DNA from 3 places in the Desulfovibrio desulfopostgatei genome. Region 2 is predicted to be linked to each of the others. Evidence: predicted binding sites of a transcription regulator. Region 2 holds the regulator's gene; each other region holds the start of a gene.
What was found. The regulator sigma-54, encoded in region 2, starts transcription at its own class of promoters, with help from an activator protein. The targets are predictions, from matches to a motif close to CTGGCACGGNNNNTGCTT.
Positions count from the first base shown of each region.

Region 1: the regulator sigma-54 is predicted to act here: its motif matches at 2,704-2,721, upstream of ACUZ9Q_RS13265 (flagellar hook protein FlgE).
Region 3: the regulator sigma-54 is predicted to act here: its motif matches at 3,100-3,117, upstream of speB (agmatinase).

Region 1 is NZ_JBRBQS010000002.1:3,044,786-3,050,372, reverse strand. Features, by position in the region: gene ACUZ9Q_RS13270 (shikimate dehydrogenase family protein) at 1-755, opposite strand, end outside; gene ACUZ9Q_RS13265 (flagellar hook protein FlgE) at 1,013-2,503, opposite strand; gene ACUZ9Q_RS13260 (rhodanese-like domain-containing protein) at 2,751-3,170, opposite strand; gene ACUZ9Q_RS13255 (pyridoxal phosphate-dependent aminotransferase) at 3,222-4,412, opposite strand; gene ACUZ9Q_RS13250 (MbtF) at 4,501-4,938, shown strand; gene ACUZ9Q_RS13245 (3-phosphoshikimate 1-carboxyvinyltransferase) at 5,233-5,587, opposite strand, start outside.
Region 2 is NZ_JBRBQS010000002.1:1,460,437-1,466,023, reverse strand. Features, by position in the region: gene ACUZ9Q_RS06530 (PTS sugar transporter subunit IIB) at 159-617, opposite strand; gene ACUZ9Q_RS06525 (PTS sugar transporter subunit IIA) at 619-1,059, opposite strand; gene rapZ (RNase adapter RapZ) at 1,093-2,043, opposite strand; gene hpf (ribosome hibernation-promoting factor, HPF/YfiA family) at 2,230-2,769, opposite strand; gene rpoN (RNA polymerase factor sigma-54) at 2,806-4,230, opposite strand; gene ACUZ9Q_RS06505 (CTP synthase) at 4,525-5,587, opposite strand, start outside.
Region 3 is NZ_JBRBQS010000002.1:3,104,348-3,109,934, reverse strand. Features, by position in the region: gene ACUZ9Q_RS13540 (ATP-dependent helicase) at 1-126, opposite strand, end outside; gene ACUZ9Q_RS13535 (multidrug effflux MFS transporter) at 244-1,500, shown strand; gene ACUZ9Q_RS13530 (class I SAM-dependent methyltransferase) at 1,634-2,401, shown strand; gene ACUZ9Q_RS13525 (hypothetical protein) at 2,412-2,948, shown strand; gene speB (agmatinase) at 3,221-4,108, shown strand; gene panB (3-methyl-2-oxobutanoate hydroxymethyltransferase) at 4,105-4,938, shown strand; gene ACUZ9Q_RS13510 (DEAD/DEAH box helicase) at 5,015-5,587, opposite strand, start outside.

The DNA.
Region 1 (5,587 bases), 1.6 Mb from region 2:
CAACGACCAGCAGCGCGGGCCTCGCGCAGAAAACGGGTTTCGAGGGGGTTGTACACAATATCGTAGGCAATGGGTGTTGCCTTGGCAGCACCGTTGGCGGGAAGTGCCCCTGCCAGCGAGAAATCGTATGGGGTGTCATCCTCTGCCTTGCCGCGCATGCCAAGGGGAGTGGTGTTGACCACCAGCAGGGCCGAAGGCTCGTGACGGTCTTTCCACAGCAGGGGCGTAAGGCCGAATTCGTCGGCCAGCGGCAGGTGCGATTTATCGGAAGGCGTGGCCACAAAGATTCTGGCAGGGCGCTTTGCATTGTCCGGCGCGGCAAGGCCAGCGGCAACGGCCCGGGCAGCGCCGCCCGCACCCAGCAGCAGCACATCCGCCCCGCCAAGAGGCATCTCTGCAAGCGGAGCCATGAATCCGGCCACATCGGTGTTTTCGCCGCAAAGGTGGTCGCCCTTCCAGTAAATGGTATTGGCCGCGCCCACCTGACGTGCAAGGGGGCTGATTTCGTCCAGCAGGGCCAAAAGGCCAACCTTGTGCGGGATGGTCACAGAACAACCGCGAATATCGAGCAGGCGTACACTTTCCACAAAGGCGGGCAGTTTCTCGGGCGGCACTTCCCATTTCTGGTACAGTGCGTTGATGCCCAGCGTCCGGAAGCCCGTATTGTGCAACAGGGGCGAAAGTGTCTGGGCCAGCGGCCAACCGGTGACGCCATAGAGAGCGGTACCATTGGTGGAGGATGCTGCGACGCTCATGCGGGGTGCTCTCCTGCGGGAAAGTGCGGCAAAAAAGTGTTTCTTTACAGGGTGATCCACATCTTGAGGCAACACTGTACCCTATGGGGCGGTACGGAGCAATGCTGCTGCGTCCGGATCGCCCGGATAACCAAAATGGTCAAATATGGTATGGACGCACCCGCCTGGCAGCGGTATCCTGCCAGAAATACAAAAGGCCCCGGGTTATGCCGGGGCCGGAAAATCATTACACCAAACAAAGGGCTGAGCCCATGCGGCTATGACCGTTTGAGTTCCATGGCCTTTTGCAGCATCTGATCTGCCGTGGTCACAACCTTGCTGTTGGACTGAAAGCCGCGCTGGTTGACAATCATGTTGACCATTTCCTGGGACATGTCCACGTTGGAATGTTCAATGTTGTACGCGTTTATCTTGCCGTAGTTTTCCGTACCGGCAACGCCCATTTCCATATTGCCGGAATCTTCAGTGGCGGAAAAGAGGTTGTTGCCCTCGCGGCGCAGGCCGTCTTCGCTGGTGAAACGGCATACGGGAATCTGCCAGAGATCCATGCTTTCGCTGTTGGAAAACTTGCCCACCACAGTACCATCGGCGTTGATGCTGATATTGTTCAGTGTGCCTTCGGCATACCCATTCTGGGTTCTTGTGCGCGTCACAGGAGAGGAAGAGGTGTAGTTGGTTGTGGCGTCTGCTGCGCGGGTGTAGGCGTTGCCCATGCTTGCCAGCGCAGTGGGATCGGTGCCCACGCTGGCGGCATTGCCTGGGCTGTTTTGCCAGCCGCTCTTGGCGGTGATGCCCAGGTTCACAGTGACAGGCGCACCGTTGACAGTCATCTGGGGTATACCGTCCTTGGAGAGTGTGGCCGCGTTCCAGTCCGCAAGGTTTGTACTGCCTGCAGTGGATGGAGTGTAGGCCGACATTCCGGTAACTTCGCCCTTGGCATTGAAGCTGAGGGTACCCGCCATCAGGGGCTGGGCCTTGCCGCCATTGGCGTCGGCATCCGAGGCAATGAGGTACTCCACAGTGCTTCCGGAGCCTGTGGATGGTGCGCCGTCAAAATAGATGGTGGCCGAGTGGGCCGTGCCATCGGCGCCATACATGGTAATGCTTTGCCCGTATCCGTAGCTGGAACTGGCCAGGGGTGGATCATTGGCGGCGTTATACTGGCCGATGAGGCTGAAATAGGGATTTGCGGGGTCACTGGTGGTGTCTTTGGACTGCCCCACATTAAACCGCATATCAACGGCCGTGGTGGCCTTGGCGGGCATCTTGGCGAATCTGTCAACTGTAACCTGCGCCAGACCGCCCTTGGTGCCATCCTCAGCGTACTTGTAGCCCATGAGGGCCATGCCGGCAGGCGTGCGCCAGACGCCCTGGTTGTCGGGGCGGAAGTCGCCCGCGCGGGTGTAATACTCCTGGCCGGTTTTGTCCGTTACCTGAAAGAAGCCTTTGCCGTTGATGGCCATATCCGTAACGGTATTGGAAGATTCAAGGGCCCCCTGGTTGTACCGTGTGAGTACTGCGTCCAGCTGTACGCCCTGACCTACCTGCCCAAGGGCTACCTTGGAATTGGTCTGCGCATCCCACCAGTCGCCTATGGCCCCTTGCTGCGCGTAAAAAACGTCAGAGAACAGAGCGGTTTGCTGCTTGTACCCGATGGTGCTCACATTGGCGATGTTGTTTGAGATAACGTTCATGCCGCTACTCAACGTTTTCATGCCTGTGGCGCCGATAAACAATGACGAGTTCATGCTCTGCCTCCTGTCGGGAGGGAATAATTTTCCCTTGCCCGGAAACGATGCCCCAAACGGCAAGACGTTTCTGTTGCGAAAGCGTCAGCCGCAGCGCCGTCCATATGTGCGGCGCGCCTTGCCTGCTGTGCGTTAGTCGCACATATGGACAGGCAAAGAAAAAGGGCGGGAGGAAAAATCTTCCTCTCCGCCCTGAATAGAAGCAGAATCCGTGCCAGCGTAACGCTGCTCGCGCTACTGCGGCGCGCTATTTTTGCAGCGGCAGGCCTTGTTTCTGCCAGCCCGTGATGCCTTCATTCATGTGGAGGATATTGGTTATCCCTTCTTTTTCCATGGCATCGTAGGCTCCGGCAGAGCGGTTGCCCGTGCGGCAGTAGAGCAACACGGGCTTGTCCTTGGGCAGGCCAAGTATCTGCGAATCAAAGGATGCGCCGAAAAAGTCCATGTTGATTGCGCCTGCAAGATGCCCTTCGCGGAATTCCGCCGGGGTGCGCACGTCAACAATGGTCAGCCCCTGTGGAGGATTCTGCAACAGGGTTGCGGCGTCCTTCACGCTGATATCCTTGGCGGAAACCTGAACGGCAGCCAGCAGGAGGAAGCATGCGAGCGCCGACATCAGGCCGTAAAGCCTGCCGTGCGATGGCGTTGCGGAGTGGGTGTGCGTCATTTCTGCTACCTGTAGTGGTTTGAGATCTGGGCCTTGGGCCAGCCTGCGATGCTATTTTACGGAGGCGCGGGCCTTGGCAAAGCCGTCGGCAGCCTTGCGGATCACTTCTTCGCCCACGCAGAATGCCAGACGGAAGTAGCCGGGGCAGCCAAAGCCGGAGCCGGGAACCGCCAGCACGCGTTCTTCGACCAGCCTGTTCACAAAGGCCACATCGTCCCCGCCGGGAGCCTTGGGGAAGAAGTAGAACGCGCCTGCGGGCATCTGGAATTCATATCCGGCGTTCTTGAGCACTTCGCCCATGGCCTTGCGCCGGGCGGCGTAGACGTTCAGGTCAACCTGGCTGCCCAGGGCGGCGGCCATGATGTGCTGGCCCACCACGGGAGGGTTCACAAAGCCAAGAATACGGTTGGTGAGCGTGAGGGCGGCCATGAGCTCGGCCTTTTCGTGCAGCAGGGGTGAAACAGCGGCAAAGCCCACGCGTTCGCCCGGCAGCGAAAGATTTTTGGAGAAAGAGCTGATGACCACGGCGTAAGGATAGAGCGGCAGCACCGAAGGCACTTCCGCGCCGTCATAGGCAAGGAAGCGGTACGGTTCATCGGCCACCAGCCAGATGGGCTTGCCGTATTCCTGGCTCTTGTTTTCCAGCAGTTCGGTCAGCGCCTTGAGGTCTTTGCGGCTATAAATCACACCTGTGGGGTTGTTGGGCGAGTTGATGAGCACCACACGGGTTTTGGGGCTGATGGCTTCTTCAAGCGCGGCAAGGTCGGGCGCAAAGGTGTCGGCCTTGCTCATGACAGCGCGGAAGGTGCCGCCGTGGTTGGCTACATAAAAGCCGTATTCCACAAAGTAGGGTGCAAAGCCCAGCATTTCTTCGCCGGGATTGATGACTGCGCGCAAAAAGGCGTTGAGCACACCAGCAGCGCCGCAGCCCAGCAGCACATCATTGGCGGTGAGGTCTACGCCCTGCTCCTTGCTGAGGTGGGCGGCCAGTTTTTCGCGCGCCCAGACAAAGCCGCCGTTGGGCATGTAGCCAAAAGCAAAAGGTTCGCCAGCGTGTTCTGTGAAGGAACGCAAACCGTCCACAACGGCGGGGGGGGCTGGCAGGTCGGGGTTGCCCAGGCTGAAGTCATAAACGTTGTCCGCGCCAAAACGGGCCTTGAGCTGGCCTCCGGCCTCGAACATGCGGCGGATCCACGAAGAGTGTTCCAGATACCCCGTAACGCTGTCTGCAAGAATGGACATATACTGCTCCCACTGGTTGTTGTATTCGACCTGACTATTGGTTATGCTTCCAAAAGCCGCATAAAGCAATTGTCATTTGGAGGCCCTGATGCGTTTTGAAATTTTAGGCAAAGCCCGGCGTGCGCTCTTCCCTGTGCTGTGCGCGGCAGCCCTGCTGCCCGCTTGCGCCTCCAAGGAGACGCAGGAAATTCCGGACGGCATGGCCGTTACCGTTACCTTGCGCGAAGTTCACCGCTGTTCCCGGATATCGCCTGAAATTCAGGTGGCACAGACCCCCGGCAGCACCGATTACTATGACGTGCGCCTGGTGGAATTTACCAGCGATGGCCAGGATCTGTTCCTTGGCGGTGGCGAGTGGAACAACGATGGCAGCGGCATTATCCCCGAGGGCGGCCTGACGCGCCACTATCGTGGCCCCTGCCCGCCCGCCGGACAGCCCCGAAACTATGCCTTTATTGTTTCGGCCATGAATCGGCAGAACATGCAGCCCCTTTCCGTGCGGCTGTTCCGCTTTACTCAGGAATAATTTTCGCAGCCGCGTTTTTTGTCCGCTATTGCGGAGTGGGCATGGCGGCCCAAACGGAATTTCCGTCCCGTTGCAGATATGCTGCGCGGGGCGGATTTTTTTTGTCGTTGCACCGATTTTGCCGGACAGAAAATTTTTCCTGTGCCCCGCATAGCATTGCAATAGCGCAGGGGCAGAGACTTGCCGCTGCGCTCCGGCCTCGTGCAATGCCTGCGTGCCTGCGCTTGCCTTTGTAAACGCCAACAGGCGCTGGGGACGATATTTCGCCGCCAGCGCCTGTTGTTTATTCTTTATCTAATAGTCGTCTTCGTCTTTCAGTTCCGGCGGCACAGCCACTGCGCCGGTGATAATGCGGCGTCTGGGAGCGGCAGCCGGAACTTCCGGCGCGGCCGAGCGGCGCACTGCCGGTTCGGGCAGGGTATTGTACAGCGCCCAGAAGGGCGGGTACAGCCCGGTCATGATGCCGGGGTTGCCCAGCTTCTGGTGGGGGCTTGCGCAAGCAGCCAGTGCAAGGGCCATTGCCCAGACCGGATCAGGGGCATTCCAGCCCGTGCGCGGGCCAGATTGTTCTTTTTTGCACAATCTGCTGTTTTCATCCAAATCCAGACCCACAGCAGAAAGAAAACTTTCTACCGTTGTGCGGTCTGTG
Region 2 (5,587 bases):
ATTATGCCAAGGGGGAGAGCCAGCGACCAGTCGCCGGTAAAAAAGCCCGCGAACAGGGCCAGACAGATGGGGCGGTCTACAAGGCCAACGATGCAGGTTGAACGCGCAGCGCCAGCCAGGGCAAAAAAAAAGCGTAGGGAGCCCCAGCAGCGAATACATCAGAAAAGTTGATCATTGGGGCCTCGAACTGTCTCTGTGGGAACGCAGCGAAAATCAAGCTGCACAAGATGATCCTGTATAACGTGCAGGTCTTCCCTGTCCTGTGCGGAAAGGGCCACATGGGGCAGCACCTGTAGCTTGTCCGGCGCGTAGTGCAGGTTGCCCATGTTCAGCACCTGCATGAGGATGCCGGCATCACAGGCGCGCCGCGCATCCTGACAATTGGCAAACAGCACAAAACAGTCATCGCCGCAGGAATTGAGCGTGGCAGCCAGTTCCTTTACGCTGATGAAATGGGTCATCACGCGCTGCGGCACTGCCAGTTCAATTATCTGCTGCCGCATTATGTCGTCCGCAAGTTCGTCGTTGGCTACCACCAGATGTCGCGCCCCTGTGTAGGGTAACCAGGCCTCGATTACCTGGCCGTGAACCAGGCGATTGTCCACGCGAAACCACATACTAGCTATCGGCTTTGTCACGTTTGTTGCGCAGCATGCTGCCCGCAACCACAATGCCTTTTGCACCTGCCTCGCCAGCTATGCGGGCCACTTCTTCAAGCTCCTTGTCACGCGAGGTAAACACCTTGAGCAGCATGGGCAAGTTAACGCCGGTAACAACCTCAACCTTATGGGTTGCCAGCAGCGAAAGCGCAAGATTGGTGGGCGTGCCGCCAAACATATCGGTAAGAATAATGACGCCCGCGCCCTTGTCGAGCCGCTGGGTTGCGTCTGTAAGGCGGCGAACGGTTTCGGAAACCTCGTGCGCCACGTCAACACTGATGGAGCTGCAGTCGCTCTGCTGCCCGAGTATGAATTCGGCGGTGCGCAGCATGGCCGAACCATAGTCGGCATGCGAAACCAGAATGATTCCAACCTGAGTCTTCTTGTTTTCGTCCGTCATGACAACCTCACGCAACAGAACGTGCCAGCTTTTTTAGCCAAGTTCAAGGTGCCGATGCTCCAGAAAAGCCGGATAATCAGCCTGCCGCAGCGCCTGTAAAATTTCTTCGGCCATTGCCACCGAGCGGTGGCGGCCGCCGGTACAGCCCACGGCCACGGTTATGCGGTAGCGGCCTTCGGCCTCCATGAGCGGCAGCATGAAAAACAGCAGATCAACCAGCTTGTCGCGGTATTCGCGGGCGTGGGGCGAATTGAACACATAGTCGGCAACGGGTTTGTCCTTGCCGCTCATGGGGCGCAGCTCGTCCACAAAATAGGGATTTGCCAGAAAACGCAGGTCAAAAACCAGATCAGCCTCGCGCGGTACACCGTATTTGAAGCCAAAAGAAATCACGTTGACCCTGATGGCCCGCAGCTTGCCCTTGTTGCCGCTCCAGCGCTTCTGGATGGCGCGCCGCAGGTCATGGATGGAAAAACGCGAGGTGTCGATGACCAGATCAGCCATTTCGCGCAGAGGGCGCAGGCTGCTGCGCTCTGCCAGCAGCGCCGCCTCAAGGCCCATGCCCTCGCGTTCCAGCGGATGCGGGCGGCGTGTCGAAGCGTAGCGGCGAATGAGTTCCTGATTGTTGGCCTCAAGAAAAAGCAGCATGGGGCGGATGTTTTTGCCCGCAAGCATGCTCAGGCAGTCGTTGATGTCTTCCACAAAATTGCTCTGGCGCAGGTCCATACCCAGAGCGATGCCCTTGAAATGGCTCATGGAGGGGCGCGACATCATGTCCACCATTTCCATGACAAGGCTCACGGGCAGCCCGTCGACCACAAAGTGGCCCATGTCTTCAAAAACCTTGAGCGCCGTGCTTTTGCCAGCGCCGGAAAGGCCCGTGACAATGCACACCTGCACATCCACGCCGGGAACGGGCGCGTCAGCATCAGGCTTTGCGTCAAGGGTGGAATCTGTGGGGGGTATCTGCGCGGAATCCTTCATGACATTCGCCTCTTCGGGGTCAGATCGCCGTTTGCAGCCGGGGTTGTGCGCCACAGGCTTCTGACGGACGTTGCCAAATCCGCGCCGCGCTCAAGCCCGTGTAAGGCCATTGCGCGGCAACCGGCAGGGGGGGTGCGCCTGAAACGGGGGCGGGCCGTTGCCAGCCCGCCCCCTCATTATGAATGATTACAACACGGGGTCAATGAGGGCATAGCCGCTCACCTTGGTGCGGTATACCACATTGATGCGGTTGTTTTCTGCGTTAAAGAACACCAGAAACTCGCTGCCGATGGAATCAAGCTGCATGAGCGCTTCATCCAGATGCAGGGGCTTGGTGGCGAGGCGGTCGGTGCCGTCAACGGGCTGCTGCACGTCGGCTTCGGCATCGAGGTTGTAGGTAAACACGTCCACATCCGTATTGCGGGCGTGCCGCCGCTGGGCCTTTACGCGGGCCACCTGGCGCTTGATCTGCGATTCGACCTTGTCTGTCACAAGGTCAATGGCGGCGTACATATCCGAGGTCTGTTCCGTGGCATTGATGTGCAGGCCTTCGCCCGTAACGGTCACTTCGCAGCGATGACGGAACTTGTCGACTGTCAGCACAACGGCAACTTCAAGGCCAGAGGCCTTGCCAAAAAACCGTCCCAGCTTTTCCATGCGGCGACGGGCATACTTCTTCAGATGTTCGGAGGCTTCAAAATTCTTGAATGCAAATGAGATGTTCATAAGTTCCTCCTAAGTATTGAGCCACTCGACGGGGAATCAGAAATGCTCCTTGCGCCTTGACGAAGATGGAATATCAAGTGCCGTGCGGTATTTTGCCACCGTACGCCGCGCAATATTGACCTTGAGGCGTTCCTTGAGCATTTCGCCGATACGCTCATCGCTGAGGGGGGATCGGGTATCTTCCTCAGAGATGAATTTCTTGATCAGAGCCTTGACGCTTTCTGAGCCTACCTGACTTCCGTCATCGAGTTCAAGGCCGCTGTTAAAGAAAAACTTCAATTCAAAGATGCCGTGGGGCGTTGCCACATACTTGTTGGTGGTAATGCGGCTCACCGTTGATTCGTGCATGCTGATGTCGTCAGCAATATCCTTGAGAATGAGCGGCGCGAGCTTGGTCACGCCGTCTTCAAAAAACGGCTGCTGATGGCGCACAATGCTTTCCATAACCTTGTAAAGCGTGCGCTGGCGCTGATACAGACTCTTGATAAGCCATGAGGCGGAGCGGATCTTTTCTGCGCAGTAGTCCTTTTCCTTCTCCGAGCCGCCAATGTTCATCTGGCTCATGGCCGAAAGCTGCAACTGGGGCAGGCCGTCATCGTTGAGCAAAATCACAAATTCGTCGCCCATCTTGTACACAAATACATCGGGGCTTACGTAGGTTGGCTCGCCGCCGCCAAAACTTGCGCCGGGCAATGGGTCAAGGCTCTGGATGATATCCAGATACTCCTTGAGCTCTTCCATATCGAGCTTGAACTTGCGCAGCAGGGGCTTGTAGCGCTTGGCCTCGAGGTCTTCGAGGTGCGATTCTACCAGCTCCACGAGGATGGGGTCGCGAGCGTAATTGAGGTTCTTGATCTGCACCATCAGGCATTCGCGCGCGTCACGCGCGGCAACGCCGATGGGGTCAAAAAGCTGCACCCTTTCAAGCACGGGCAGCACGGCCTCGGGCGCAACCTCGGCCATTTCGGCCACTTCTTCAATGCTGGCTTGCAGATACCCGGCTGAGGAGAGATTGCCGATAATGACCTCGCCAATGGCCTTCTGCTCTTCTGTCAGCGAAGAAAGGCGCAACTGCCAGAACAGATGCCCCTCAAGGGTGGGCTTGGCCGCATAGCGGGCTTCAAGAGGCGAAATTTCTTCGGCAAGTTCATATTCGCGCGACTGCGAAAGGCGGGGGGTGCTGGCAAACTCGCCGAGGTAATCTTCCCAGTCGGCATCCTTGGCCAGTTCCCTGTCGTACACTTCCTCCTTGGGCGCTTCGCGGCTTTCCTCGTGCTGCTCCAGGGAGGAATCGTCAGTAAGTGAAGATTCTTCGAGAAAGGGGTTTTCAAGCAGTTCCTGCTGCACAGTTTCCAGAAGTTCCACGCGTGAGAGCTGCAGCAGCTTGATTGCCTGCTGCAATTGCGGGGTCATTACCAGTTGCTGTGACAGCTTGAGTTGCTGCCGTAGTTCCAGTGCCATGTGTACTCTTTTGCCTTAACTAGCCATAGGACTATAGAATTATCTGTTTACAAGTACTGTGCCACATCTGCAAAAATTATGCAATAGCTAACAGTTGCAAGATCAGGTTCACGGCATCCCCAGCCAGCGGCAAGGGCTGTCAGCGCCAAAAATCCAGATTTGGCGCAGCATTTGCGCCGTTGGAAATAATCTGCGCACAAAAAAAGGAAGGCAATGCCCTCCCCTTTTTGCGCGATTTTGCGATACCCAAGCTTGGTGGAAACCAACAAGCCTCGCTGCGTTAACGCCGCGAAATTACACCTTGGCGAACTTTTTAGCCGCTCCGATAAATTCACGGAACAGCGGATGCGCGTTCATGGGCCGGGATTTGAATTCGGGGTGGAACTGACAGCCAAGGAACCAAGGGTGGTTCTTCAGTTCAATGATTTCCACAAGCGAATCGTCAGGGGCGGTGCCGCTGAAAACCATGCCCTTTTCGCCAAGCATTTCCTTGAAGGCATTGTTGAATTCGTAGCGGTGGCGGTGACGTTCATCAACCATGCCCTTTTTGTAGGCCACAAAGGCCTTGGTATCGGGCTGCACCTTGCAGGGGTAGGAGCCAAGGCGCATGGTGCCGCCCTTGTCGCTGCCCGCGTCGCGTTTTTCAACGTTCTTGGTGCGGAAGTCGAACCACTCGGTCATAAGGTAGATAACCTTGTGGTCAGAAAGCGGGTTGAATTCTTCAGAGTTGGCGTCATCAAGGTTTGCCACGTGGCGGGCAAATTCGATAACCGCGCACTGCATGCCAAGGCAGATGCCGAAGAAGGGAATGTTGTTTTCACGCGCATAGCGGATGGCGGCAATCTTGCCTTCCACGCCGCGGTAGCCAAAGCCGCCGGGCACAAGAATGCCGTGACAGCCCTTGAAGGATTCCGCGCAATTGCTTTCGTCCACATTCTCGGAATTGACGTAGCGCAGTTCCACTTCAACGCGGTTGGCAACGCCGCCGTGAATGAGGGCTTCGTGCAGGCTCTTGTAAGCTTCCTTGAGGTCAACGTACTTGCCCACAATGGCAATGGTGACCTTGCCCTTGGGGTTGGCGCAGTCGCTCACGAGCTTTTCCCAGGCTTCAAGGTGGGCATTGCGCGCGGGCAGGCGCAGCATGATGGCCACCTTCTGGTCAAAGCCTTCCTCATAGAACTTGAGCGGCACTTCATAAATATTGTTCACATCAACCGAAGAGAACACGGCGTCCTGATCCACATTGCAGAACAGGGCGATCTTGCGGCGCAGTTCTTCGGGGATGCTCTGCTCGCAGCGGCACAGAATGATATCGGGCTGAATGCCGATGGAGAGCAGTTCCTTGACGCTGTGCTGG
Region 3 (5,587 bases), 1.6 Mb from region 2:
TGCCAGACGGTAGACGATGGTGCGGGTTTTGCCGCTGCCTGCGCCTGCCACAACCAGAACCGGGCCGTCGCCGCAGGTGGCTGCCTCGTACTGGGCTTCGTTAAGGGCTTGAGCGTAATCAATCATGTGCGCAGGGTAGCATAAGGCGGCAGCGCATACCAGAGCCGCGCAGGGGTGTTCCCCGCCCTTGACTTTGCCAGCGTCCGTCCCGAATATCGCGCAAAGAAAAGAAAAAGGACAAACATGCGCATTACGGAAAATGATTATATTGTGGGTGCCGGCGCAAGGCTGCCCCGCCGTCGCAGGCTGTTTCTGGCGCTCTTGCTGGGCATGATGGCCGCCTTTGGCCCGCTGTGTACCGATACCTATCTGCCAAGCCTGCCCGCCCTGGCGGCAGACCTTAATATCTCCACGGCAACAACCCAGTTGACCATCACGGCCTGTCTGCTGGGCATGGCCCTCGGTCAATTGTTTGTGGGGCCCATTTCAGATTCCACCGGGCGGCGCAAGCCGCTGTTCATGGCGCTGATCTTCTTTACGCTGGCTTCCATCTGTTGCGCAGCGGCCAAAACGGGCAACAGCTTTATTGCCCTGCGTTTTGCGCAGGGGCTTGGCGGGGCAGGGGGCATTGTGCTGGCCCGCGCCATGGCCTGCGACCTGTTTCGCGGGCCGGAGCTGACCAACTTCATGAGCCTGCTCATGGCGGTCAACGGCATTGCCCCCATTACCGGGCCGCTCTTGGGCGGCTGGCTGGCATCCCTGAGCGGTTGGCCCCTGATTTTTTATTTTCTGACGGGCTTTGGGGTGCTGCTGATCGTGCTGAGCGCCGTGGGCCTGCCCGAAACCCTGCCGGAAACCATGCGCCGCGAGGGGGGCTTGCGCGCCTCGTGGAAGGCCATGGGCGAGCTTTTGCGGCAAAAACCCTTCATGTGCTATGTGGGCGTGCAGGGTTTCACCATGGGCGGATTTTTCGGTTACGTGGCGGCCTCGCCCTTTGTGCTGCAGGGCATGTACGGCATCTCGCCGCAGGGCTACAGCGTCATTTTTGGCTGCAACGCCTTGAGCGTCATGTTTGTTGCCCTTGCCACGGCCCGGCTGTCGCGCCGTTTTGGCGAAGCCCGTTTGCTGCAAATCGGCAACACGCTGCGCTGCGCGGCCTGCCTTGGCGTACTGGCCGTGACGGTGATAGCGCCAGCCTCGCCCTTGCCGCTGCTCGTGGGGCTGTTTTTCATGATCGCCCTCCAGGGCATGACGCTTCCCACCAGCTTTACCCTTGGCATCAGCGCGCAAAATGTGGGCGCGGGAACGGCCTCGGGCATTCTGGGCGTGGCGGTCTTTATTTTTGGCGCGTGCACCTCCCCTCTTGTGGGGCTGGCCGGGGGCGATACCGCTGTGCCGCTGGGTCTGGTGAGCGCCTGCACCGGGCTTGCCGCCGCAGTACTTGGACAAGTTGGCAACAGCGAAATGCAAAAGCGCGCATTGCGGGAAAAGCAGGCCTGAGCCTGCTCGTTTCTGGCGGGGATCGGGCGGCATTGTTGCTGCAAATCAGCCCGCCGCATTGACGCGCTGTAGTCTGATGTTTACAACAAGTGGCGCTTGCGCTTTTTTTCGCCGCGCAGGGAGAACCGGATTCATGGATTGGGATGCCCGTCTTTATGACCAGAGCCACGACTTTGTGGCAGCCTACGGTGAAAACCTGCTGGGGCTGCTGCCCGATGGTCTGGGCTTTGTTGTTGACGTAGGCTGCGGCACAGGCGCACTGACAGAAGCGCTGACCGCCAGAGCCGCCCGCGTGGTGGGCATTGACGCCTCGCCCGACATGATCCTGCAGGCCAGGATGCGTCTGCCGCGAGTGGAATTTCTGGTAATGGACGCCTGCGACATGCCGTGGAACGGCTGCGTGGACGCACTGTTTTCCAACGCCGCGCTGCACTGGATAGAAGATCAGGAGCGCCTGACCGCCGTCATGGCGCGGGCGCTGCGCCCCGGCGGCCTGTTGGTGTGCGAATTTGGCGCGCAAGGCAATATCGGGCGTATCCGCGCTGCCTTTGGGGCGGCCTTTCAGGCCGTGCTGGCGGGGGAAGGCATTGGCCCGGCGCATCTGAACAGCGAGCGTTTTTATTTTCCCTCGGCGCAGGAATATGCGGCCCTGCTGAGCCGCCACGGGTTTTCCGTGCGGCTGGCGGAAGAATACGACAGGCCCACCCCTCTCAAAGGCGGGGAAGAAGGCCTTGCCCGCTGGATGGCCCAGTTTTTTGCCCAGGATCTGGATTGCGTGGCCCCAGAGGCTCAGGAAAAAGTTTTTGCCGCCGTGGCGGATGCCCTGCGCGCATCCATGTGGAATAACGGCGGTTGGATTGCTGATTATCGGCGGCTGCGGGTCGTGGCCGTAAAACACTAAGGGAGTCTCCATGCCCGAAGCTCAAGAACAATTTCAGAATGGCGTTGCCAAGGTTCTGGAAGCCGTAATGTTCGAGAACTGGCTGCGTTTTTATTTCATCTCTGAAAAACCCGAAGCCCCTGCCGCTGCGGACGGCCAGCCCGCCCTGTTCATCGCCGTGCCGGTCAAGGCCATGGAGCGCATCAGCGAGATGTTCCCCCGGCTGCTGCCCCTGGCAGAAGACATGAACGGTCAGGAAGTGACCTTTGAAACTTCCCGCCGCGCGGTCTGTAATTTTGTTCTGGCCCATGTGGACGGTCAGGTCATGCCCCGCGATACTGCGGCCATGATTTTTGAGAGCGCCACCTTCCAGGTGCAGATGCAGCTTTTCAACGCCTGGGTGCAGATGCACGAAGAACAGCTTGACCGCAACTTTGTGGATTTTGGCGGCTGGCAGAAACTCTTTGACGAATGGCGCAATACGCCCGCCGCGCGCGAACTGGCCGAAAAGCTTTCCCTTTCTTTGCAGGGTGCGGCTGTTGCGCCGGGCAAGGACACTGTGCAGTAGGCTGTGCAAGAAAATATTTTGTACAGTTTTGCGCCTTCCAGGCAGGGCGCAGGCACGAGGGGTTAAACATTTTTAACGCGCCTATTGCGAGGCTGTAAAAAATTACCAATAAAAAGCAGCAGGTTATATGATTATCCGTATGCTGCTTTTTGTGGCACGGCCATTGCAGCTTGGAAAGTACCTTCCTTTCTTTTGCTGACAGTCTCCTCCAACCAAAACGGCCTGCCTCCCCAAGCGGGCCGTTTTTTTATGTCAAATCACGGCAGGATCACATGCAAGACAAGTTTCTGGCTTCTGAATATCCCCAGTCTGCACCGGAGCAGGCAGGGTTTCACATTATCCCCGTTCCTCTGGAGCAGAGTGTTTCTTATGGCGGCGGCACGGTCAAAGGCCCTCAGGCCCTGCTTGCCGCCTCGCATCAGCTTGAAGCCTGGGAATGCGGATTCGCACCGGGCGAGTCAGGTTTTTTTACCGCTCAGGCCGTGGACTGCGCTGGCCCCATAACCGACACGCTTGACCGCATAGAGGCCGCTGTGGCCCATGCCATTGCCTGCGAGGCAGTGCCTGTGGTGTTGGGCGGCGAGCATACCGTGACGCTCGGGGCCTTGCGGGCACTTGCCCGGCAGGCAGAAAAAACGGGCGAACCCTTTGGCGTTGTGCAGTTTGACGCCCACGCCGACCTGCGGCCCCAGTATGAGGGCAGCCCTTTTTCACACGCCAGCGTCATGTACCGCGCTGTGGCCGACCTCGGTCTGCCGCTCACGCAGTTTGCCGTGCGCGATTTCTGCCGGGAAGAAGCCGAGATCCGCAAGAAGTTCAACGTCACCCATTACGACGCCTATTTCCTCGCCCGTGTGGGCCTGCCGGAGCTGCCCCTGCCAGAGGATTTCCCCAAAAATATTTACATCACCTTTGATGTGGACGGGCTTGATTCGTCCATCATGCCAGCAACAGGAACGCCCTCGCCCGGCGGCATCAACTGGCGCGAGGCCCAGTACATGCTGGAACGCTGCGTGGCGGGCCGCCGCGTGGTGGGGCTGGACGTGGTGGAACTGGCCCCCATTGAGGGCCTGCACCATGCGGACTTTACGGCTGCCAAGCTTACCCACCTCATAATGGGTCTGGCCCACGATGCCAACCAGAAGGAGGCTCAGTCATGAAGAACACCATAGTTACCTTCCGCGAGGCCAAAGGGCAGGAAAAGCTCGTCATGCTGACGGCTTATGACTACAGCACCGCGCGGGTCATGGATATGGCCGGGGTGGATGCCCTGCTTGTGGGCGATTCGCTGGGTATGGTGATGCTGGGCTATCCCGACACGCTTTCCGTCACGGTGGACGACATGGTGCGCCACTGCGCCGCCGTGGCGCGCGGTGCGCAAAAAGCCCTTGTGGTCTGCGACATGCCCTTTATGAGCTACCATGTTTCTGTGGAAGAAACCGTGCGCAACGCCGGGCGGCTCATGACAGAAGGCCGCGCCCAGGCGGTCAAGCTTGAAGGCGGCGCGGAATTTGCCGCAGAAGTGCGGGCGCTGACGCGGGCTTCCATCCCCGTCATGGGGCATCTTGGCCTCACGCCGCAATCGGTGAACGCTTTTGGCGGGTTCAAGGTGCAGGGCAAAAGCATGGCTGCAGCCCAGAAGCTGCTGGACGATGCCCGCGCCCTGCAAGAAGCCGGGGCTTTCGCTCTGGTGCTGGAATGCGTGCCCGCGCCCCTGGCCGAGCGCGTGACCCAGGCCCTGTCCATCCCGGTTATAGGCATTGGCGCTGGCGCTGGCTGCGATGGTCAGGTGCTGGTGTGGCAGGATATGACGGGTATGACCCTGAGCCACCTGCCGCGCTTCGTCAAACGTTTTGGCGAAGTGGGCGCAAGCCTGCGCTCAGCGGTGGAGGCCTATGCGCGTGAAGTGCGCGCAGGCGCGTTCCCTGGCGAGGATCACGGCTATCCCCTGCCGGAAGGCATGGAGAAGACGCTGAAAAAGTTGAAATAACGCTGCCGTGTCACAGATATTTGAAAGCAAAACGCCCGCAATCGCGGGCGTTTTGCTTTTTCCGGCTAAGGCGATCTCAGCGCCGGTGAAAATCCACAGGAACGCGCACACGGGAGCCAGCCTTGTTGCTGAACAGCAAAAAGCCCTGCTCCAGACCGTGCAGATAAAGGCGGCGGGTGATGTCCACATCCTTGCGGCAATACGTGGCGATATCTTCCAGCCTCCCTTCCTTCCACCATTGCAGGGCTTGCAGGCCGTCGGCGCTCTTGGGTTCGCCCAGGGTGGCCTGCCCCAGATTGTCCAGTGGAAGGCGGTAGTTCAGGCGTTCGTACACGCGCTGCAAAAGATCAAGACTGGGCAGGGTGCGCAGATCAAATGGCGCAAAGGGCGAGAGCACGGCGTAGTCAAAGCGCAGGCTGTTGAAGCCCACCACAAGGTCGCTCCCGCGCAGGCGTTCGAACAATGCGGGCAGTTCCTCCTGCTGATAGGAGAAATAGTCGTCCGCCTTGCTGTCGTAGGCCACGGCAACACTCACGCCCATGCGGTCGGCCCGGTTCCAGCCGCCCACTTCGGCGGCGGAGCGCCGGGTTTCGACGTCAAAGACCACAAAATTTTTTGGCGGCGGCACGGGAATGTGCGTCAGCAGGCC